2 regions of the Bradyrhizobium sp. 195 genome follow, and region 2 is predicted to be linked to the other one. Evidence: riboswitches for the same ligand, from Rfam matches in the RefSeq annotation. Region 2 holds a riboswitch; the other holds the start of a gene.
The links. Region 2 has a riboswitch for cobalamin ahead of metE (5-methyltetrahydropteroyltriglutamate--homocysteine S-methyltransferase). Riboswitches for the same ligand answer to the same signal wherever they lie in the genome.
Positions count from the first base shown of each region.

Region 1: another riboswitch for cobalamin. It lies ahead of IVB26_RS15590 (TonB-dependent receptor); the one in region 2 lies ahead of metE (5-methyltetrahydropteroyltriglutamate--homocysteine S-methyltransferase).

Region 1 covers NZ_CP082161.1:3,398,907-3,411,051, reverse strand. Annotated here, with positions in the region: gene IVB26_RS15625 (YciI family protein) at 54-341, shown strand; gene IVB26_RS15620 (ABC transporter ATP-binding protein) at 430-1,425, opposite strand; gene IVB26_RS15615 (ABC transporter ATP-binding protein) at 1,422-2,411, opposite strand; gene IVB26_RS15610 (ABC transporter permease) at 2,431-3,354, opposite strand; gene IVB26_RS15605 (ABC transporter permease) at 3,351-4,292, opposite strand; gene IVB26_RS15600 (ABC transporter substrate-binding protein) at 4,310-5,911, opposite strand; gene IVB26_RS15595 (PepSY domain-containing protein) at 6,097-7,530, opposite strand; gene IVB26_RS15590 (TonB-dependent receptor) at 7,543-9,900, opposite strand; cobalamin riboswitch at 10,017-10,218, opposite strand; gene IVB26_RS15585 (histidine phosphatase family protein) at 10,291-10,863, shown strand; gene cobT (nicotinate-nucleotide--dimethylbenzimidazole phosphoribosyltransferase) at 10,856-11,908, opposite strand; gene cobF (precorrin-6A synthase (deacetylating)) at 11,919-12,145, opposite strand, start outside.
Region 2 covers NZ_CP082161.1:1,117,332-1,129,476, reverse strand. Annotated here, with positions in the region: gene metE (5-methyltetrahydropteroyltriglutamate--homocysteine S-methyltransferase) at 627-2,942, opposite strand; cobalamin riboswitch at 3,043-3,242, opposite strand; gene IVB26_RS05260 (hypothetical protein) at 3,464-3,727, shown strand; gene IVB26_RS42985 (hypothetical protein) at 3,890-4,024, shown strand; gene IVB26_RS05255 (4Fe-4S binding protein) at 4,330-4,533, opposite strand; gene IVB26_RS05250 (EAL domain-containing response regulator) at 5,142-6,356, opposite strand; gene IVB26_RS05245 (GNAT family N-acetyltransferase) at 6,960-7,475, shown strand; partial or broken gene IVB26_RS05240 (SMP-30/gluconolactonase/LRE family protein) at 8,049-8,453, opposite strand; gene IVB26_RS05235 (citryl-CoA lyase) at 8,536-9,363, opposite strand; gene IVB26_RS05230 (CaiB/BaiF CoA transferase family protein) at 9,419-10,684, opposite strand; gene IVB26_RS05225 (ABC transporter substrate-binding protein) at 10,738-11,760, opposite strand; gene IVB26_RS05220 (ABC transporter permease) at 11,794-12,145, opposite strand, start outside.

The DNA.
Region 1 (12,145 bases), 2.3 Mb from region 2:
GGACGGCCGTCGCGGCGGCCGTCCCAACAACTGAGCCAAGAAACGGAGACACCATGCTGTTCGCCATTCACGCCGTCGACCGCGCCGGTGCGCTGCCGACCCGGCTCGCCAATTACGATGCCCACAAGACGTTCCTGAGCGACACCTCGCGCTTCGGCATCAAGATCGTGATGTCGGGGCCGCTGGTGTCCGACGATGGCCAGACGATGATCGGCAGCCTGTTCCTGATCGAGGCGCCTGGTCGTGGCGAGGTCGAGGCCTTCAACCGCGCCGATCCCTTTGCCGCGGCCGACATCTGGGAAGAAGTCACGATCACCGGCTTCCTGCGCCGGCAAGGCTGAGGCTCGCTACGTCAAAAACGCAAAACAAACCCATGCACAGTAGAACGGGATTGTTCTTGCTGAGAAATTTCCGACGGGAATCTCGCCCTCAGTTGCTCGGCGGTGCTGCGCCGTCTTCGAGGTGACAGGCCACCCATTGCTCGGCTCCAGCCGCGCGCAGCACCGGTTCTTCGACCCGGCAGCGGTCGAAGACAAGCGGACAGCGGGTGTGGAAGCGGCAGCCCTTCGGCGGATTGATCGGGCTCGGCACGTCGCCCTTGAGGATGATGGGATTGCGCTGGGCGCCGGGCTCGGGCAGCGGCACCGCGGAGAGCAGCGCCCTGGTGTAGGGATGCCTTGGTGCGGCAAAGATCTCGCGGCGCGGGGCGACCTCGACGATCTTGCCGAGATACATCACCGCGACGCGGTGGGTCATGTGCTCGACGATCGCGAGATCATGACTGATGAACAGCAGCGCGAGGCCGAACTCGCGCTGGAGGTCCTGCAGCAGATTGACGATCTGTGCCTTGACCGAGACGTCGAGCGCCGAAACCGCCTCGTCGCAGACGATCAGTTCGGGCTCGGCCGCAAGCGCCCGCGCAATGCCGATGCGCTGGCGCTGGCCGCCGGAGAATTCGTGCGGCCTGCGGTTCAGCGCCTCGCGCGGCAGGCGGACGGTGTCTATCAGCGACGTGACCCGCACCTCGATATCTTCTGCTGATTTGGCGAGGCCGAAATTGCGGATCGGCTCGGCCAGGATGTCGCGCACGCGCATGCGCGGATTGAGGCTCGAGAACGGGTCCTGGAACACCACCTGCACGCGCCGGCGCATCTGACGCATCGTGCTCGGATGGGCGTCGTCGATCCGCTGGCCGTCGAGGATCACCTGGCCCGCGGTGATGTCGAACAGCCGCAGAATGGCGCGGCCGACCGTCGACTTGCCGCAACCGGATTCGCCGACCAGCGACAGCGTCTCGCCGCGCGCGATCTCGAAGGAGACGCCGTCGACGGCATAGACGAATTCGGACGTGCGGCCGAACAGGCCGGTCTTGACCGGAAAATGCTTCTTGAGGTCGTTGACCTGGAGCAGCGGGGGACTACTCATGCCGCGACGGCCCCCTTGGCCGCGTAGTGGCAGGCGGCGATGTGACGGGGTCCCTTCTCTTCGAGCCCCGGCGCATATTGCCGGCAGAGATCGGTCGCAAGCGCGCATCGCCCGGCGAAGACGCAGCCGGCGATCGGCTTGCGCAGATCAGGCACCTGCCCCGGTATCTCGGCGAGCCGCGTCGCGGTGCCCGCGAGCGAGGAACCGAGCTTCGGTACGGCGCCCAGCAGGCCTTGCGTATAGGGATGACGCGGCGAACGGAACAGCTCGGCCACAGGGGCTTCCTCCACCTTGCGGCCGGCATACATCACCATGACGCGCTCGGCGATCTCCGCGACGACGCCGAGATCGTGGGTGATCAGGATGATGGCCGCGCCGACCCGGCGCTTCAGATCCAGCATCAGCTTCAGGATCTGCGCCTGGATCGTCACGTCCAGCGCGGTGGTCGGCTCGTCCGCAATGAGAAGCTTGGGATTGCAGGCGAGCGCAATGGCGATCATGACGCGCTGGCGCATGCCGCCGGAGAGCTGGTGCGGATATTCGCGCACGCGGCGCTTCGGCTCGGGAATGCCGACCAGCGTCAGCATCTCGACCGCGTGCGCTTCGGCGGCTGCCTTGTCGAGGCCCTGATGGATCATCAAGGTCTCGCGGATCTGACGGCCGACGGTGAGCACCGGATTGAGGCTCGTCATCGGCTCCTGGAAGATCATCGAGATGTCGTTGCCTCGGATCGCGCGCATTTCGCGGTCGGAGAGTTGCAGCAGGTCCCTTCCCGCAAAGCGGATGGTGCCGGCGATTCTGCCCGGCGGCTCCGGGATCAACCGCATCAGCGACATCGAGGTCACCGATTTGCCGCAGCCGGATTCGCCGACGATGGCGAGCGTCTCGCCCTCGTTGACATGGAAGGACACGCCGTCGACCGCGCGGTTGATGCCGCCGGGGGTGCGGAAATGGGTCTGGAGGTTTTCGACTTCGAGCAGCGCCATCGCGATCAGCCTCGATTCATCAGAGGCTCTTGGCCATGCGCGGATCGAGCGCATCGCGAAGGCCGTCGCCGAGCAGGTTCACGGCGAGCACCGTGACGGAGAGGAAGGCCGCCGGGAAGAACACGATGTAGGGCTTGACCTGCCACAGCGCGCGGCCCTCGGCCATGATGTTGCCCCAGGACGGAATGGTCGGGGGCGTGCCCGCGCCGATGAAGGACAGGATCGCCTCGGTGATCATGGCGCTGGCGCAGATATAAGTCGCCTGCACCAGCATCGGCGCCACCGTGTTGGGCAGGATGTGGCGAAGGATGATCATGGGCGTGCGCGTGCCGCAGGCCACGGCCGCGTCCACATAGGGCTGCTCGCGCAGCGACAGCACCACGCTGCGGACGAGGCGCGAGACACGCGGGATCTCGGCAACAGTGATGGCCAGAATGACGTTGCCGACGCTGCCGCGAGTCAAGGCCATCAGCGCGATCGCCAGCAGGATCGGCGGGATCGACATCAAACCGTCCATGAAGCGCATCAGGATGCCGTCGGCCCAGCGGATGAAGCCGGAGACCATGCCGATGGCAAGGCCGGCAGCGGATGCGAAGATCGCTACTGACAGGCCGACCGTGAGCGAGACCCGCGCGCCAAACAGCACGCGCGAATAGATGTCGCGGCCGAGCACGTCGGTGCCGAACCAGAAATCGGCCGACGGTGCGCGGGTGCGTTTTGCAGGCGCGAGCGCGGTCGGATCGACCGTGCCGAGATAGGGCGCGAAGATCGCGATCAGGACCAGCGTCAGCAGCAGCGCCCCACCGATCGCAACGGTGGGATGACCGCGCAACAGCCCGATGAAGCCGCGCCGGATCGTGACCGGCCGCAAGATTTCGGGCAGTTGCGGCGCCAGGACGAGGCCGGCCGGGAGCGATTGCGGATTGACGGTGGTATCGGTCAATAGCGGATCCTCGGGTCAACGAGCGTATAAATGACGTCGATCATCAGATTGACGAGGACGTAGACGAAGCTGAACAGCAGCACGATGCCCAGGATGACGGGGTAGTCGCGGCGCAGGATCGCATCGATCGTGAGCCGGCCCAGACCGGGGATCGCGAACACGCTTTCGGTGACCACGGCGCCGCCGATCAGGAGCGCGATGCCGATCCCGATCACAGTCACGATCGGCACCGCCGCGTTCTTCAGCGCGTGAATGAACAGGATGCCGCCCTGCCCCAAACCCTTTGCCCGCGCGGTGCGGATATAGTCCTGCTGCAAGACCTCGAGCATGGCGGCGCGGGTGATGCGCGCGACCAGCGCGATATAGACGCAACCGAGCGCGATTGACGGCAGGATCAAATTCTCCAGCCACGGCCAGAAGCCTTGCGTGAGCGGCGTATAGCCCTGCACCGGCAACCATTCCAGTTCGAGCGCGAAGATGTAGGCGAGCATGTAGCCGACCACGAAGACGGGCAGCGAGAAACCGAACACGGCAAAGCCCATGATGATCCGGTCGATCAGGCTGCCGGCCTTCCACGCCGCCACCACGCCGAGCGGCACCGCCACCACGATCGTCAGCAGCAACGTGACGATCATCAGCGACAGCGTCGGTCCAAGCCGCTGTCCGATCATCGCCGACACCGGCAGGTTGGTGAAGATCGAGGTGCCGAGGTCGCCGTGCAGGATGCGCCAGACCCAGCTGCCGAACTGGATCAGGAAGGGCCGGTCGAGGCCGAGGCTCTGGCGGATGCGCTCCACATCCTCCGGGCTTGCCTGGTCGCCCGCGATCACCACGGCGGGATCACCCGGCGCGATGTAGAGCAGGCTGAACACGAACAGCGCGACGATCGCCATCACCGGCAAGGTCGCGACGATGCGACGGAGGATATAAGAGAGCATCTGGCCTCAGCGCGCGATCATGCAGACTTCGACACGCCCCAGAAGAACGGCAGCGGACCCTTGGTGATGCCCGAAACGTTCTTGCGCCATGCCGTGTAGGTCAGGAAGAAACCGGTCGGCGCGTAGACGACATCCTCGATCGCCGCCTTGTTGACCCGCCCGATCGCCGCCTTCTCTTCCTCGAGATTCTTGGCGTCGAACCAGGATGTGATCTCCTTCTCGGTGTTCGGGCTGTTGGGCCAACCGAACCAGGCCTTCTCGCCATTGGCGCGGATGGCCGTGTAGGCGGCGGGCGTGATGCAATCGGCGCCGGCATGCCAGCTGTGGAACATGTTCCAGCCGCCCTGGCCCGGCGGCGTCTTTGCGGCGCGCCGGGAGCCGACCGTGCCCCAATCGGTGGCGACGAAGTCGACATTCATGCCGAGCCTCTTCAGGAGGTCCGCGGTGACGTCGCCTTGCGCCTTCGTGATCGGCTGATCCTGCGCGACCAGGCACGTCACGGGCTGGCCGGAATAGCCGCTCTCCGCCAGCAGCTTCTTGGCGGCATCGAAGTCGCGCTTGCCCTTCAGGATCTCGCCGCCCATCTCGTTGTAGACAGGTGTGTCCGGGGTGAAGAAGCCGGGCAATGACTTCCACAATGCGTTGTCGTCGCCGACGATCGCGCGCATATAGTCTTCCTGGCTGAGCGCCATCAGCACCGCGCGCCGCGCCCGCACGTCGTTGAACGGCGCGAACAGATGGTTCATGCGGAACGAGCCGATATTGCCGAGGGGATCGCCGATATCGACGCTGATGTTCCTGTTCTTCTTCAGCACGGGCACGAGATCGGCGATCGGGTTCTCCCACCAATCGACCTCGCCGTTCTGCAACGCGGCAGCGGCAGTGGCGGGGTCCGGCATCACGATCCATTCGACACGATCGACCATGATCTGCTTGCCGCCGGCCAGCCACGACGCCTTCTCCTGCCGCGGCACGTAATCGGTGAACTTCTCGAACACCGACTTGGCGCCGGGGACCCATTCGCTCTTGGCGAACTTCATCGGACCCGAGCCGACATATTCGGTGATCTGCTTGAACGGATCGGTCTTGGCGATACGCTCGGGCATGATGAAGGAGCACGGCGCGTTGTTCTTGGCGAGCGCATAGAGCATCTTCGGAAAGGGCTGCTTCAAGACCCATTTGAAGGTGCGGTCGTCGACGGCGGTCAATTCCTGCTGGATCGCGATGATCATCAGCCCCATCGGATCGCGCGCGGCCCAGCGCGCCAGGCTCGCAACGACGTCCTTGGCCAGCACCGGCTCGCCGTCGTGGAATTTGAGGCCCGGGCGCAGCTTGAACGTCCAGATCTTGCCGTCGTCGGAGGTCTCCTCGGACTCGACCATTTGCCGCTGCGGCTGCAACTGCGCGTCGATCCCGTAGAGCGTATCCCAGACCAGCGCGGCGGCATTGCGCACGACATATTGCGTGCCCCAGATCGGATCGAAATTGGCAAGATTAGCCTGCGGCACGAAGCGCAGGGTGCGGGCCGATGCGCCTTGCGCGATGGCCGGGGCCGAGACGCCGGTCAATGCCAGACCGCCCGCGCCCGCCAGTCCCTTCAATACGGTCCTGCGATCCATGAAGTCCTCCCAGTAATGCCGTGATGCCGGCCATCGTTGGCCAAGGGCAGGTGAAACCAGAGCCCATTGGCTTGCAAATGGTATGCCACTAACCGGGCCTTCGCCAGCAGGATCTCACCGCCATTTGAACCGGCCAAGCCTCAAAGACCCGCCGCACGTTGTGACCGTGGCTGGATCGCCCGGGGTCAGGCTGTCAGGGAGCGCCGCAAGCGCCGCCAGCCGATGACGACGCCGGTCATGGAGAACGCGAACCCTAGCGCACAGAGTCCGACGATCAGGGCATCGCGCAGACGCGGGCGCGCCATGAGGATCGGGAAATCGAGTGTGTGCAGCGCGCCGTACACCCAACGATAGGCGCGCCGCGAGGCATCCAGCCGTTGCAGCAAATTGCCGTCGGCGCCGTCGATGTCGAACCAGAGGTCGCCGCAGCGCGATCGGTAGACCGGCGCGCCTTGGACGGCGGATCGAGCGGGATAGTCGTCGCTCTCGGCAACAACGGACGGTGCAGCGCAGCCCGAGGCGAGGCGCGTCGCCAATTCCTGGATGTCGCGCGCGCCGAGGAAGCCGGCGTATCCCTCATTGGGCGTCTCCGCGGCCTTGACCAGAGTCTGGCTGCCGAGAGCGATCCGGTCGCGTCGATAGACATTGCCGTTGAAGGCGAACCATTCAATCTCCCGGGCCGACGACGATATCGGCTGCCGGTCGAGCGGCGAGGCAGCCGCCCAATCCGGCGCGGCATACACCACGCCCGCTTCCGCCGAGGTCAGCTGCCCGCGCGAGAACAGCCGGCCATGATCCATGGAGAGCCAGCCGCTGAATATCCAGGTCAGCACGAACATTGTCGCCGCAAGGCCGAGGATGTGATGCAATGCGTGCCACCCGCGGTAAGGTGAGGACATACGGCGTCCGCGCACCTTGATCTGCAGGATCCCGAGCAGAGCGCCAAGCATCGCCGCAATCGATGCCAGCAGCGACAATGTCCAGACCACCCCATCCCACAGCGCCCAATTGCTCCTCAGCACCGTCGGATAGATCCAGTGCAGCACGCTGCCGACGAGATTCCAGCCCCGCTCGCTTCGCGTCGTATCCAGGACGATCTCGCCAGTGAGCGAGGAGACATAGACCTCCGTCCCGGCGGCATCGCCGAGGGCCACGCGAAACAGTGGCCGGTGGCGATCAAAGCCGTTTGGCACCGTCCACTGATCGTAATCCGCCTGCGCGAGCATCGTTACGCGTGGGGCGTCGAGCCCGCGGCTGCGGGCGTGATCCCGCGCGATGGCGAGCGCGACATCGGAAGACGTCACCCGGGCGTCCTGTCCATCGAGAGCGCGGACCGCGCGCAGATGCGACGGGCCGGAGACGACATAGACCGGCCCGTCACTTCGCTGGATCAGCCGAACGCGCACGGCATCCTTGATTGCGCTGGCGGCGACCGCATCGCGGACTGCCATGCGAACCTGCGCGCGTTCCACCGGCGCGAGGCCGGCAAACCGCTCCGCTTCCGTCAGCGACGGAAACGGAACGAAGTGCATCACGATTCCCGTCGCGAACCACATCGCGAACAGCAGGCAGAACGCGATCCCGAGCCAGCGGTGCAGCAGGATGATCGCGCTCATCATGCGTTCAGTGCCCTACCATTTGAACGCGGCCGAGAGCTCATAGGTGCGCGGCGCGCCGAGCAGGATCTGGTCGGGATAGAACGGATCGCCCCAGATCGCGTAGCGCTTGTCGGTGATGTTGCGGACGCGGAAGGTCAGGCGGGCCTGGTCGACGGCGTTGAACACCGCCTTGGGGATGTCGACGAAGGCGTAGACGTCTGCCACGGTATAGGCCTTCATCGTCACCGTGTTGGCGTCGGTGTTGTAGCGGTCGCCGACATGGCGGCCGGTGATGCCCAGCTCGACCGGCCAGGGCGTGAAGAAGCGCCAGGACGCGCCGGCATTGGCGACGATGCGCGGCACGTTCGGCGGCGTGTTGCCGGAGAACGAGCCGCCGACGAAATTGAAGTCGTCATAGCGCGCATCGACATAGGCGATATTGCCCCACAGCCGCAGCGGATCGATCGGACGGATGGCCGCCGCAAGCTCGACGCCCTTGGATTCCTGCCGCCCGGCGATGTTGAGCGCCTGCCCGCCTGCGGCGGCATAGACGTTCTTGCGCAGGATATCGTAGGCCGAGAACGACCACTCCGCCCTGTTGTCCCAGAACAGGTGCTTGACGCCGGTCTCGTAGGTGCGCGCGGTGGTGAGATCCAGCGGCTGCGTGGGTCCGAGCAGGAAGATATTGTTGGCGGAGACATCGGCGCCGGTGGCGTACTGGCTGAAGAAGGTCAGGCCGGGCACGGCCTCCCAAGTGTAGCCGATGCGCCCCGTTACGGGCGCCCAGTCCTTCGTGTACGGGAAGCCAGCGTTCACGATACCGGCGGCGTCAGTCGAGTTGCGATCGAGCCCGATATGCTCGACGCGCAGGCCGCCGACCAGCGCAAACGTCCGCGTCAGCTTCAGCCGGTCCTCGAACGACAGCGCCTCGTTGTCGATGCGCGCGGTCTGCTGCTTGGTCGTGAGCGTGCCGTAGAAGCCACGGTTGGGATCGACGAGCGAGACGTTATCGAACGGAAAGTTTGCCGCGCCCGGCCTGACGAAATCGAGATAGCTCGACGACAACGTCGTGACCAGGCGGTTGTCGAAGCCTGCGATGTTCGCGTCCCAGGTCAGATCGGTGATGTTGCCGACGAGGCGCTGGCTGTGCGCGACATAAAAGCGCTCGCGATCGACAAGGTTCGTCCCGGAGTTGAACGCCTCGACCTCATTGTTGAACCAGCTCCGTTCCGCCCCATAGCCATAGGCTTGGCTCTTCAAGGTCAGGTCGGGCGCGAGCTTCAGCTCGAAGCCGCCGCGCAGCCACACCTCCTGTGCGACGTTGCGGTTGTCGAGGACGTTGTAGTTGGTGTTGAAGGTGCGGTCGTCGATGGTGACCGCGCCGAGATTTGTTTTGTTGTAGTTCGAGATATAGTTTCCGGAAACGATCCCCGTCGTCGCATGCGAGCCGCTGAAGGCAATCGGCACCAGCGGCGCGCCCCAATAGGCCTTCGAGCGGTCTTCGCGATACTCGACCGCGCCCCAGGTCTTGAGGCTGTCGGAGATGCGGTAGTTGAGCTGGCCCGACACGTCCAGCGTCTTGGTGTTGGTGTCATCGGCAAAGCCGTTGAGCGAGGAGCGGCTGATGTCGAAGCGGTAGTCCAGGCCCTGCACATTGGTGCTGCCGCCCGAGCCGTAATGCGCGCGGAACGAGTTCAGGGAGTCCCAGGAAAAGTCCGCCTCGTTGCGCACAGGCCCGGTGTGCGGCGCCTTGGTGACGAAATTGATCGCACCGCCGGCGGCGCCCTCGCCCGAGATCAGCGAGGCCGGGCCTTTCAAGAATTCAACAGCTTCCAGATTGGCCGTGTCGGTGATCCGCGAGGTCATGTTCTGCGGACCGATCTTGATGCCGTTGTAGAGGATGTTGATCTGGCTGTTGGTAAAGCCGCGCATCGAGAACGCCGCGGGCTCGGCCGGGTTGTCGCCGGAGGTGACGCCGACCGCGCCCTGCGCCGTCTCGGACACGGTGCGATAGCCCTGCTCGCGCATGGTCTCGGCGGAGATCACCTCGACCGTTGCGGGTATCTCCCGCACCGTCAGGCCGAGCCGCGAGGCGCTTTCGGCCACGGCATTGGTGTTGAGCGGCGTTTGTACCGTCGCAGCCGGCATGGCGGGCTTGGGCGCCGCGGATGCAGTCGCCGGCCTGCGTGCGGCCGCGCGGCGCGGGCTTTGCGCGTCCCGGCCCGCCGGTTTGGCCTGCTTGCGCGACTGGGCCGGCGATACCTCGACGGGCGGCAGCGGTTCGCGCGCCGGCTGCGCCAGCGCAGCGGGCAGATCAAAAGCGGCAAAGGATGTGAGCGCAGCGGAGGCGAGCAGGAATTTTCGCGGTCGTACAATACGGATGGAAGACACGGCTTTGGACCTCGGTATGACGTCAGTGGCACGTCACAGCGAACGAGGTCTCACCTTTTGGCCCTGCAGCCGTCCGATGAAGCCGAATGCCTGTACTCCCCGACCGACATCTTCGCGTGTGACCACGGCTGACGGCAGGTCTCCTGGCTCGCGGGTCAGTACCTTGCATCGCCTTCCCGGGACCGAGATACCCAGTGGCTCGTGACGCAAGATTCGCCGCTCACAGTTGCGGGGGCAGCCACGGCATTGGGGACAACGTCCCCGCACCGCATTCCCTTTTCATCCCCTCTCGGGGAAACCGTCGCGAGCATCTAGGATTACCATCAGGACAGAGTCAATGTGCGAGTTGCGGCGTTATGGCCACAACGACCAACTTCCTTGGAGACGAGCATGGAAGGCGAGACCTTCCTCTGGCTGATACGACACGCACCCGTCGCGGGCGTAACAGGCGCCATCCACGCGGCCGACGCGCCGGCCGATCTCGGCGATCGCGCGCAGCTGGAGGCGCTACGGCAGCGGCTGCCTGGGAGCGCCGCCAGCTATGCCAGCCCGTCGCGGCGCACGGTCGAGACTGCGCGCGCGCTGGGGCTCGAACCGGAGTTGATCGGTGAATTCCGCGAGCAGGATTTCGGCGACTGGACCGGCCATCGGCACGACGAGCTCGCGGCGACCGGCGGCGAGGCCTATGCGCAGTTCTGGAATGATCCGGCTGGCGGACGGCCGCCGGCCGGCGAGAGTTTTGCGGATCAGGTCGCGCGCGTCCGGCTGGGTCTGTCGCGGATCGGGGCCGGATCGACCACCCTCGTCGTGCACTCCGGCACCATCCGCGCCGCGCTCTGCATCGCGCTAGATCTCACGCCGCAAGCAGCCTTGCGCTTCGTGATCGATCCGCTGTCGCTGACTCGGATCGATCGCCTCGCGGCCGGCTGGCGCGTCGTGTCCGTCAACCAGCGGATCAGCTAGGTCTGTCAGGCACGTTGGCTTGCGCGAATGTTGCCATGCCGTTGTGGAGCGCGCAGGCGAGGCGCACCAGCGGCAGCGCGATGGCCGCGCCCGATCCCTCGCCGAGCCTGAGGTCGAGGCTGATCAGCGGTTGCACGTTCAGTGCGCGGAGCACCAGCCGGTGCCCCTGCTCCGCCGATTGATGCGAGGCTAGCTGGAACGGCTGGCACGACGGGTTCAGCCGTGCTGCGGCGAGCGCTGCCACCGACACGATGAAGCCGTCGATCAGCACGGGGATGCGGCGCTGCGCGGCCGCGATGATCGCGCCTGAGATCGCTGCGATCTCGAGCCCGCCGACGGCGCACAGAATTTCTTCGGGCGACGCACCCGCAACGCCATGCAGCGCAATCGCGGCATCGATCACGCGCGCCTTGTGTGCGCGGCCGGCCGCATCGACCCCGGTGCCGCTGCCGGCGATTTCCTCGGCACTCACGCCAAGCAGGCTCGCCGCGATCGCCGCCGAGGTCGTGGTGTTGCCGATCCCCATCTCGCCGAAGATCAGCAGATCGGGCTGATTGGTCGCCGCACGCGCAACCGCGCGCTGGCCGGCCTCGAAGGCAAACGCCAGCTCCGCAGGTTGGAGCGCAGGCTCGACGCTGAAATCGCGCGTGCCCTTGCGCGGCTTGACGGTGACGACGCCCGCCATCGTCTCATCTGCCAGCGTGCCGGCATCGACGACCTCCAGGCTGGAGCCAAGCTCGCGCGCCAGCACCGAGATGGCGGCGCCGCCGGAGGCAAAATTCGCCATCATCGCGATGGTCACTTCTTGCGGATAGGCCGAGACACCCTGCGCGACGATGCCGTGATCGCCGGCGAAGATGATGATCGGCACAAGCGCGGCGCGCGGTTGCTCGGTCGCCTGCAGGCCGGCAAGCTCGATCGCAAGCTGCTCGAGCCGGCCGAGCGCACCGGTCGGCTTTGTCAGCTGCGCCTGCCGCGCGATTGCCGCCTCGCGATGGATCGCGGAGATCTCGGGGCACTTTTGGTAGACCCATTCGGGGAGCATGCTGCCTCGCTTAACGCGCGCGCTTGAGGATGTAGCTGTCCATGATCCAGCCGTGCCGCGCGCGCGCCTCCTGCCGCGCCGCGACGATGCGCGGGCCGATCTCGGCCAACTCGCCGGACATGATGATCTGGTCGGGCATGCCGAGATAAGCACCCCAATAAATTTGAATCCCAGCTGAATCTAGCGACTGGAACGCCGTGTCGCCGTCGAGCATCACAACCACGGTGTCGACGCCCT
Region 2 (12,145 bases):
TACCGGCGATCGATTTTCGGCGAGGGCATTCGCCGTCAAACAAGGAGAAGCGGATATCACTCCGCGCGAAATCTGGAGCCGCTTGCCTTCCGCTCCTGTCGGAAACTTCACGACTTGTCCACCACTCGCCCGCTGTCCGGTTGGGACGGCAGTGCCTTGATCGAGCTGGGATCCTTCGCGCAAGCGGTTTGGCTGCCGTGCCCTGAAACACAAGCGGCAGTTTGCCGTCGCGCAGCAGCATTTGGCACGCCCCCAAAAACCAACAACGCTCGATTACCTTTCCCGAAGAGCGTGCCAGGGCGCGAATTTCGTATGACGTTCCGTAAGGACGGTAAAATAGATTGTTGTGATGGGACGCATCCACGTTTTGGATAAATGAAAACGTAGGGCTGTGCTTCGCCTCGAGCGTTAATGACGTCGCAATATGTGACCTGATCGGACGTCGCCGGCATGCTGTCGGCCGTCGGGTCGAGAATCGAGCTTGTCGCCGGCTGTATGCGACCGCCTCCGCCGACGCCGGCCGGCATTCCGAGGCGCTGGGAACTTTGGGAGCTCGCAAGGACATCGTAAGCCCCCAAAGCGCGTGCATCTTGTTCACAAACGCGTTGGCGAAACGCTCCGGACCATCATGGCTCAGCCCGCAACTCGCGTGCGGCGGCCACCATATTGATGAGCGCGGGACGCACCTCCTCCCATCTTCGAGTTTTCAGTCCGCAGTCGGGATTGATCCAGAGCTGCCGATCGGAAACTCGCTGCCGCGCCAACACAATCAGCTGCTTGATTTCCGCCGCTGCGGGAATGCGCGGTGAATGGATGTCATAGACGCCGGGCCCGATCTCATTGGGATATTTGTAGCTCTTGAAGGCCTCGAGCAATTCCATCTTAGAACGCGACGTCTCGATTGAAATGACGTCAGCATCCATTGCTGCGATCGCATCGATGATTTCGTTGAACTCGGAATAACACATGTGGGTATGGATCTGAGTTCCGTCGGCGACAGCGGAGGAGCAAACGCAGAAGCTGTCCACTGCCCAATCGAGATAGTTCCTCCACTGCGATTTGCGTAGCGGCAATCCCTCCCGCAACGCAGCCTCGTCGATCTGGATCATGGTCGCTCCAGCCGCCTCAAGATCGATGACCTCGTCTCGAATCGCAAGAGCGATCTGACGACATGTCTCGCTCCGCGAGATGTCGTCGCGGACAAACGACCAGTTCAGGATCGTCACCGGTCCGGTCAGCATAGCCTTGACGGGTTTCTTGGTCAGAGACTGCGCGTAGCGCCACCATTCAACGGTCATCGGCTTCGGCCGGGAAACATCTCCAAACAGGATAGGCGGACGAACGTACCGCGACCCATAAGACTGAACCCAGCCGTGCTTGGTGAAAGCGAATCCCAACAGCTGCTCGGCAAAGTATTGAACCATGTCATTGCGCTCGAACTCACCATGTACGAGCACGTCCAGGCCGATATCTTCCTGCCACTGCACGGTACGGGCTGTCTCCGCTTTCAGAAGCTGCTCGTACTGCGCGTCATTCAGCGCTCCCCGCGCATGGGCCGCACGCGCATTCCGGACGTCGACCGTTTGCGGGAAGGATCCGATGGTTGTCGTTGGAAACATCGGCAATGCGAACGCGACGCGCTGGACGTCGGCACGCTGGGTGAACGCACTGCGACGGCGACGCATGCTATCGTCGATCGCGGCCATTCGTCCGGCGACATTCGCATTGTGGGTCTCGGGCGATGTTTCGCGGGTCACGGCTGCGTCCTCCGAAAGCGCAAGTTCATCGGCCACCTCGGCAGCATGGCCAGCCAGCGCTTTGCCCAATATTGAAAGTTCCTTGATCTTCTGAACTGAGAACGCCAGCCATGTCTTCAGATTGGGATCGAGATCGGTCTCTAGCTCAATGTCGATCGGAACATGAAGCAGCGAGCAGGAAGGAGCAATCTGAACACGGTCCCTGCCCAGCTTTTTGACCATAGGGGCAAGTTGGTCGAGCAGCGCCGCAAGATTAGAGCGCCAGACGTTGCGACCATCAACGACGCCTAGCGAGACCACGAGATCTCTGCGGGCTGTGGCGACAATTGCGTCCAACTGGTCGGGTGCCCGAACCAGATCGACATGAAGCCCGGCAACGGGCAAGGCGAAGGCTGTTTCAAGATTGTCGCCGATAGCGCCGAAATAAGTGGCCAGCATGATTTTAAGGGCCGGCACAACCTTTGCGAAATGAGCATAGGCCCGGCGGACAGCCGCCCGCGACGCTTCGTCGACGTCCATCACTAGGCACGGCTCGTCGAACTGAACCCATTCAGCACCGCGCGAGGCTAGTTCGCGGAGAACATCGACATAGACTGGGAGGAGCCTATCAAGCAGCGACAGCGGATTGAATGCGGGATTTGCGCTTTTGCCGAGCTTCAGGAAAGTGACTGGTCCAACTAGGACGGGGCGCGTTTGGTAGCCGAGGCTTTTTGCCTCCTCATATTCCTCGATCGGCTTTCGAGAGGAATACTTAAAGATCTGATCCTGGTGAAATTCCGGCACCATGTAGTGGTAGTTGGTATCGAACCACTTCGTCATTTCCTGTGCGGCTACGCCAGCCCCACGCTGAGCGTGACCACCGTCCTGAGCGCCACGCGCCATGGTGAAGTAGGTCTTGAGCGACACAGGACCTTCGGTCCAGCCGTAGACGTCGGGAATGGCGCCGACCATTACGCTGGTATCGAGCACATGGTCGTAGAGCGAGAAGTCATTCGAAGGAATGACGGTCGCACCGCAGGATTTCTGCCGTGCCCAATTAGCGGCACGAAGTCCACTCCCCGCCTCGAGGAGCTCGGCTTCGCTGGAGTTTCCCGCCCAGTAGCTCTCGAGCGCGAATTTGAGTTCGCGTCGTGGGCCGATGCGTGACGTCCCCAGTGTGGCAACGGGAAGCGAAAGAATAGACATAGCTCAGACCCCATAATTGGGGCAAAGGCCATGGCGGACGCATGCAGCGAATATCGCGTGAGCGACAGCTGCTTGGCGCACACCGGGACACCCCGCCCGTGGACGATATATTGTCGAGGCAGGTCTCCTGGCTCGCGGGTCGTCGCTGCTGTCCGGCCTTCCCGAAGCCGCAGGGCTTCAGTGACTTCGTTGGACAGCGGCTCGCCGCTTACAGTTGCGGGGGCAGCGCCGGCATTGCACCGGTTTCCCTCTTAGCTCCGGATCAAACGAAATCCGGAGACCACGACGGCTGGCATTATGCGCACGAGGATCGATCGGTCAACCTACTAGCTGTCGCTGCGATATTGCCCAAGCGATTGCGAGCTGTACCAGGTAGGCTACAACGGTCTTACTCCCGGCCTGGTGAAAACACGTGGATCTGTGGAGACTCCGCTTGTGAATGCGTCCGCTCAACAACCTGTTCGCGTAGTCGGATGAGCTCCGCGAGCAGAACGAACGCGCCCGGCGCTTTCGACATCTGCGTGATCGCGACAAAGCCTGGACTTTTCCGTCAGCAGCTTCTCGAACTCGTCCGTGAGGAAGTTGCGATCATCCTCGGCCGGCATCCGTTTGATGACAGCGCCAGCTCCTTAGGAATTGCCAAGGCCGGATTGCTCCAGGATCGAACGAATGATCAGGTCGGACTGCCTGTGTTCGGCCTGCCCCCACGACGAGCCGCGAGCTCGATCGCCTCCGTGGCGTGGGTCAAGATGATCTCCTCGGTGAGCCCGGCACTCACGTGCTGAGCGACTTTGGCGCGCGCCTCGTTGTCTCCGTCGCCGCTTGGCGAATAGTGCAGCCTGGACGTTGGCTTGCGCGACACCGCAGGAACCGTTCCGGACCTCAGGATGCACGCTGACTTGCGAAACTGGAGTAAGCGGCGAGAGCGCGCGCGGCGGGATCGTGCTATGACTCTACGCTCCATGCACTCGTGCACGGTGACCACGGGCAAGCGGATGCCGAGCTTCTCGTACGTCTTCAGGATCTCCGGACCGATCTCGTCGCGCGAGGAGACCGTCTCTTCGGCTTCGGCCGTGACGTAGCTTTAGATATCCTGCAAGTCGATCTTGATATGACGCCCCTTCCACCTCCCCTTGGCTCGTCAGCCAGCGACGATAAGCCTCGACGCGGCGACTGGAGCATCGAGGCGGCCTTCTTTATTCGAGACAAATTTGACGGTGTCCTCTGACAGAGCCCTTCGAGGGCTTCTCGGAGTCGATCAGCGCCTTAAGGTCATAACGATGTTGATCGACCTCGATCGCCCCACGCGGTCGGCGGCCTCCTCAAGCTCGACATCTACTACTTCGTTCGCGAAATCGAGCGGTGAAGCCTTCTGGACGCGGGCTGCTTATGCTGTCTTAGACGGGACACAGGTGTCAGGCACCGGACAGACCACCGCGCATTGCGGCGTGTCGGAATGGCCCTCGCACTCCGTACACTTTTTGGCATCGACAACGTAAATGTCGCGCTTGAGGCTGATCGCCGCGTTGGGACACTCGAACTCACATGCCCCACAAACGGTGCATTGCGAAGCGACGATCTTGTAAGCCATGCCTTCCGACTCCTTAGGCGAGCGATGCCATTGGCGATCCCTTTCAAATGCCGTGCCAAACACAGACGCGGTCAATGATGGGCAATTTGCCCAATTGTGCTGTCCCGGGTCTGAGACCATGTTGCATCTGCGACAGCAACGGGCAACTTCAATTTCAAGCTATGCGAGCTCTCGGGCCCTACTCCAAGAGGCAGTCGCGACTCGGCCGCTGCGAGCTTCCGTTGGTTTGTCTGGCACGGCAGCGCGGGGCAAGCGACGCGCGACGATTCCCAAACCGGCGGCGCGACTAAAAGCCGCGAGCCGACGCACGTCTACGCGGACCTCGGCAAACCTCCGGTCACACGCCCTGACTGGAGGTTTTGTGCAAGCCTCGCTCACGGCTGCAACGTTAACTCCGCGGATTGACTCGCTGGAGGCGTGCCAAAACGGGTTGTGCTACAACAAGCTTCAGCGTCGCTTCGGAGGGAAATAAAGTTGCGCCGGGAGGAGCGATACTGGCTTTGCTAAGCGACCGATTTAATTGCCGCATGCCTGGTGCCGAGTAGGCATGGCGTGCGGGCGAGCGCTGATACGCTTTGCCTGGCCGTGCTCAGCCACTTCTCATGCAGCTATTTTGGACGAAGTGGAACAGGGCTGAAAGATGACTGTGCAAATTGCTTCAGCGGCATGGCCTTTCCGAACAGATGGCCCTGCGCAAGGTCGAAGCCGAGTTCGGTCACAGCGATCAGGTCGGCGTGGCTCTCCACACCTGCGGCGACGGTGCGCACACTGTACTCTTTGGCTAGATCGACGATATGGCGGCACACCGTTCGCTTCAGCGGCCCATTTCCGCAACCGGCGACGTACTGCCGGTCCACTTTTAATTTCATGAACGGGAATTTTTCCACCCCCATCAGCTGCGGCCAATTGGCGCCGACATTGTCGATTGCAAGGCCGATGTTGTGAAAGCGAACCTCACGCGCGACCTCGATCAGGAGATCTAGGTTCTGGATCGCTTCCTCGCTATCGATTTCAATCGTCAAGCCGCCGAAAGCGGGGTGCGACGGCATGCGCTGACAGAGATCGCGTACCGCTTGCGGGTCAATCAGGAATGCTGCCGGGAGATTGATGGAGAGATCGATCGAAGTTTGCTGCTCCAGAAGATACTGCCAATCCTTGATCGCGCGGTCGATCACGAACTGCGATAACTCCCTAAAATGCGGATCGTGAGCCTCCGGGATGAAATAGGCCGGTGGAACAACGCCCCAGGTCGGGTGCCGCATTCGCACAAGCGCCTCGGCGCCGCGGCGGCTGAGGGTACACGCGTCAAACTTCGGCTCATACCAGAGCTCAAGCCAGCCAGCGTGTAAGGCCTCTCCGACATGGACCGCGGGACGGGGCGCCGGCTCTCTGGGCAAGAGCATGGCGACCCGATCGCGCAGCGTTTCGGCTGCAAACGGCGTCCTCAGCGGCGGCAGCATAGCAAGTCCATATTCGCCCCCGACCTGCTGCACTGCCGTCATGATGATCGACTCGCGGGCGCCGAACGCCAGCACTCCGCCTGCAAATCCTTCGCGTACGAGTATCTCGAGCAATCGTCCAGGCTCGATGCGATCCGAGCCAATGCCGAGCAGGATCAGATCAGGGAAGTCCGTGCCGAGTACGTGCGGCAGCTCGTCAGCAGTCCCGCATTCGCTGATAACAAACCCCATATCCTCCAGCACATCCCGAAGAAAGGCGCGCAGATGCCGCTTGCCGACGGCCACGCACGCTCGCGGCCGCACCTTACGCTGTCCGAAGATTACAGGTTTCCCTCCGACCAGTTCGGCCTGCCCATGCTCCATTGCAACCACTCCCGTTCCGTGACGGTCCCTTAAACGAGGAGCGAAGGTCCAAAACAAGCTGTGCTTGCCATTATCTTTCGATTCTTCGAGGTAAGCTTAAGATAGTGCATTAGCGTGCAAAATCTTTGGCGATGTTGTTCAGACGATTTTGTCGGGCGCACGCGTATGATAGCTCTCCCGCCTCGCGCAACTTTGTACGAGTGACGCACACGAGTGTGGGGAATCTCACCTTCGGACGCGCCGAGCTGATGCGCCCTATGGCACGGCGATTACCATGCCGCAAGATCTACTGAATCGAGTCGCTCGTGAGTGATGATCGGAAATCACTCTTACGAAATGTTTGATCGGCATGGCCGGCCTGCCCACGCGCGAATGGCCGTCTCGTGGATTTCCTTTCCAATCGAAGGAAGTCCATCATGAGTTCGCAGCAGGTCAAGCCGCAGTCGATTCTTAGAACGGCAACAGCTTGCACTTACCTCACCTCTGTTGCTGATAGCGAGTGCGGACGTCCTATTCCCTATCGAGCTTGATAGTTGCTCTCAGTTGCGTTTTCTGTATCCTTCTGAAGCATGGATATCCTCAAGAGGGACTGGAGGGACTAACGTGACGGGTGTTCGTGTTGGCGCGGAAGCGCAAGGCCTGCCCCACGGGGGCACGGCTTTGCGCAAAGACGTGCCAGGAGATGAGAACGCGATCGCAGAAGCCGTCGGAAAGCTACTTTCTGAATTAGGTGGCCTCGGACCAGAGTTCAGCCTTGAAGGCGCGAAGCAGGCTGCTTTGCGCCTGATTCAGGATCCCGAAGAGGGCTTCATTTTTGTCATCGAGGAACAAGCCACCGGGCAGATTGTAGGGGTCGCTGCCACCTCGGCCGTACAGGCCGTGAGAGCAGCCGGAGCGTACGGTGTGCTTCAGGAGCTATGGATTTCTCGCGACTTCCGAAGCTCTGACCACGGTCGGCATCTGCTCGAGGCGGTACATTCGGAGGCGAAGCGCCGAGGCTGGCAGATGATCGAGGTTGCGTTGCCCCCGGATGGCTATCCAGCTTTACAACGGGTACGCCGTTTCTACGAGGAGAGGGGATATCGGGTTGGAGGATTGCGCGCGCGCAAGAGGCTATGACAGTACTGCGACCTCTGCTCCACACAGTTAAAAGCGCTCCTGGGCTTATCAGTAAAGACTTTCAAAGCAGCAAATCCTGCTGCTTGTTGGTTCTCAAAACGAACGCTCCAACGCGTGCGTCGCGGCCGAGGATGATCGAGAACCTCGACGCTGATGCGGTGCTTACTCCTACTGCGAGCGGATTACCTCTTCGACCTTCTTGGCGGGTATCAGCCATCAAATCGTTCTTCATGGTGCGAAGCGATACGATCGTCTTCTCAAGGCTCGTGGACCGCGAGCCGAAGCCTGCCCGCCTAAAAGGCGCGGAGCCAGGTCGGCGGCGACCCGTTGGGGGCGAAGCCCGACCCAGCCTTACAAACGATGGCCGAGTCGTTCTTTCGTGCTTCCCACACAATGCGACTTACTGACGCCAGTTTCGGATCACCGCACACAAATGCGATCCATTCGTCGCCAAGTACAATGCCTCGGCAACTGGCAAGCCAATCACCTACCGGGCTCCTTCCTGCATCTTGATTCGGTGGACCGTCGCGTAAAAGGATTCGGCACCACCTTGTCACTCCTGCTGGCGAACGTTCAAGGAAAGTGAGCGAGATCAGCCATCAACACTGATCCGGTAGAGGATTCCGTAATGAGCAATGTGCCGTTTGCCGACTCCAATACGAGGTTCGTGCAGGTCGCCCCAGCGCAGGACTTGATGCGGGCGATCGTTTCGCCGTTCGGCGCCATGACGAAGACGTGGCCGAGGGAGGCGTGCGCGACAAAGAGCCGCCCTTTTTGATCCATCGTCAGCCCGTCAGGACCGCTGATCCCGAAGAACAAGCTGAACCGTCCCACCTTCCCAACCCCACCGTCACGCATCAGCGGCACGCGCCAGATGCTGTTGTCGCGCGTCATTGCAACGAACAACACGGCCTCGTCGGGACTGAGCACCAGCCCGTTCGGGCTTGGCCCGTTCGAAATCAGGCAATCGAGCCGGCCGTCAAACACCAGGGCGACGAAATTCCGCCGGCATCGACGAGAACACGCGGGTCTCAACCAGCTGAGGCGGCTTGTCGATAGATCATGACGCGCCTCCCAGCGAGCGGCGCGGCTGGCCCTCATATTTGTAGCCAAACTGCTTGGGCATCGGTCCCTTGTTACGATCCTTGCGCCTGGTCTGTTCCCAGGCGTGGGCCAGGATTCCGACCGCGCGCGACAGGCAGAAGACGCCGCGCGCCAGCGGAGGCGCGAAGCCGAGCTCGCCATAAATGACCGCGGTCGCGCCATCAATGTTCATTGGGATGAGTTTGCCCTTGCGCTGCTGCATCACGCGCTCGATCGCGCGGGCGGCCTTGGCATAGTCGCCGCTGACACTGCCCTCAGCACCTGCGCCATCCACCAGCGCCAATAGCGGTGCCGCGCGCGGGTCGACCGGATGAAACCGGTGGCCGAAGCCGGGCAGGTATTTGCCGCGCCTTGCGGTGAAATGGTCGATTGCGGCGGCCGCGGCCTCGCCGATCTCTAGGCCATCGCGCCTCCGCAGCACATCTTCGTAGAGTTCGACCGCCTGCTCCCCTGCTCCGCCGTGCACATCATCGAGTGTATTGATCGCGGAGGCCATCGCACCGTTCAGGGGCAGCCCGCAGCTCACCGCCATCTGCGCAATTGCGATGGAGGGCGCGTGCGGACCGTGGTCAACGGACGCGACCAGCGCAGCTTGCAGCAGCCGCTCCTGCGCTGGCGTCGGCAGATCGCCGCGCAACATCAGCCAGATCATGGCGGGAAAGGAAATCCGGCCGATCAAATCTTCGATTGGATAACCCCGATAGGCGATGCGACCGGGCGCGATGTCGCAGATGGAGGTTCGCCACCAACGGGCCGCTTGCTGTCGCAATTCTTCTTCGCTCATTTCCGGTTCCGCCCCTTCTACCTGCCGATTGCCAACCGCCGCAAGCGGTCGAATATCATGATATTGGTCCGTCCGCGGCTACGCGGACGGGCAGGAAATCAGCCTCTCCTTGCTTTGGCGTCCCGACGGCCCGGCTTGAGACCAGTTGCTCGACCTCCGCATACGAATAGCCGAGCCGCTGCAGCCATCGCTCGGTGTCTGCTCCGAGCGTCGCAGGTGGTAAAGGCACCGAAAACTCCTCATCCAGCCGGAAGCCCGGCCGCGTGATTCGTAACGGCTGCGCACCGTCTTGTTCTGGGGCCAAAGTCTCGACGAATCCGCGCTCGAGGAGCTGTGGCTGCTGCAAAACTTGCGAGACCGTCAGCACGCAGCCTGCGGGGACTCCAGCCACATTCATTTGGGCCTCCCATTCGTCAGCGGGCTTGCAACTCAACGCCTTGTTCAACTCCGTGTTCAGCGCTGCGCGATTGACCTTGCGCATCTCGCGCCCAGCAAAGCGTGGATCCGTCTTCAGGTCCGGTCGGCCAATCAGGTCGCATAGGGCTTGGTACTGCTTCTGCTCGTTGGCGGAAATGTTCAGGGGGCCTGTTGCGGTGCGGAACGTGCCGGAGGGAGCCGCGGTGAAGTTCTCGTTGCCGATGGGTTGCGGCTCGACACCAGCGTTCAGGTGGTTGGAGACGACCCATCCCATTGCTGCAACGGTGGCTTCGAGCAGGGACACGTCAATGAACCGACCGCGGCCGCTATGCCGCTGGTCGACCAGAGCCGCGGCGATGGCAAAGGCAGCAGTCAGTCCCGCAATCGTATCCGAGATCGGAAAGCCCGTGCGCAGGGGAGCCGAGGCCGTATCGCCAGTGACGCTCATGGCACCAGACAGACCCTGAACGATCTGGTCATAGGCTGGACGGGCGGACCACGGCCCGCTCTGCCCAAAGCCGGAGATCGCGCAGTAGACGAGACGCGGGTTCTGCCTGCTGAGCACATCAAAGCCCAGGCTAAGCCGTTCCATCACCTTCGGCCGGAAGTTTTCGAGCACCACATCGGCTTCCTTGACGAGTCGCAAGAATACCTCGCGGCCCGATTCCGACTTCAAGTCCAGCGCCACGGATTGCTTGCCGGCGTTCACCGCGACAAAAGAGAGGCCCTGCAGGCGCTCTGCCCTTTGCGGATCGGCGCCGAGGCGCCGCGCGAGGTCGCCGCCGTTCGGATTTTCGACTTTGATGACCTCCGCGCCAAGACGCGCGAGATGATAACCGCAGAACGGACCGGCCAACACGTTCGACAGGTCCAGGACGCGGATGCCGGTGAGCGGCAGAGACATCTGAAGACGCCTTCCTTTAGGTGATCCGATGGTGAGGGCTGGCCGGCGGGCAGCTATTTCAGTTGTTGTGCGGCGCGTTCCGCGAAACGATTGGTGAAGGTTTTGTTCAGGTCGATCTTTGCGGCAGCAATTTTTGGATCAAAGTCGCTCAGGACAGCCAGCGGGACCTTGGCCGCCTCAATGTCCATCTGTCCGGTTGGCGAGAAGAGCGCTTTCGATGCGTTCATGATTTCGATATTCACCTCGCGATTGTCAGTCTTGTAACCAGGAGGAATCGTATCGACGAGCTGCTCCGTCGGCGTTACGTTGATCCAGCGGTGAGTTTTGAGCAAGGCGTTGACCAGGCGCTGGACCGTTTCGGGATTTTTGTCGATGAAAGACTGCTGAAGGTAGAGACACGCGGTCGGATAGGATCCGCCGAAGGCCTGCTTTGAGCCTTCGATCGTGCGCGCATCGAACAGCGCTGTCGCGCTCTTCTTGCGCGCGAGAAGCGTCGCGATGGGATCGAAATAGACCAGGGCATCGACGTTCATGGCCTCAAGCGCCACCATGCCCGGTGCACCGCTGCCGACGGCAATGATGTTGACATCGCGTGAACCCAATCCTGACTTCTTGATGTAGTAACGCGCCATAGTCTCCGTCGATGACCCCGGCGCCGTGATCCCGAGCCTGAGACCCTTCAGGTCGGCGCCGGTTCTGACCTTGTCGGCGAGGTCGCTGCGGACACCGAGCAGGACGCCGGGAATGTCATTCAGCAGGAACACGCAGGAAATTTGCTTACCCTGCGCCTGCATCTGAATGGTGTGATCGTAAAAGCCGATAGTCCCGTCGACGGAGCCGCCGATCAGGGCCTGCAGAGCCTTTGAGCCACCGGCCTGGAAGTTCTCGACGGTAACGTCAAGGCCTTCTTCCTTAAAGGAGCCAAGCTTCACTCCAAGTTCGACAGGCATATAGTTGAGGATCTGTGACCCCACGGCGATCTTCAATTTTGTTTTCTCGGGCTCGGTGGCATGCGCCAAAATGACCGAGAATGCGGCCAGCGCCACGACTGGCGTCAGTCTTATGGAAACGTGCATGCGAACCTCCATGATTGATGGGAGAGCGTACGATCAGCTTTCGTGCGCAGGCGCCGGCCGCCAGACCAGGAGCCGCTTTTCCGCGCAGTCGACAATGGCATCGAGGACAACGACGAAGGCGGAGAGAACGATAATTCCTGCGAACACTCCCGTCGCATCGAGGACGCCTTCGGCCTGCGCAATTAAGTGCCCCAATCCTGCGGACGAGCCGAGATATTCAGCGACCACGGCGCCCATCATGGCCATGCCGACGGACACCCGCAGGCTCGACAGAATCCAGGTCGTGGCGGACGGCAGGTAGACGTGCCGTAGCAGGGACGACTTCGATGCACGCAGCAGGCGGGCATTCGCCAGCACGACCGGATTGACCTCGCGGACGCCCTGG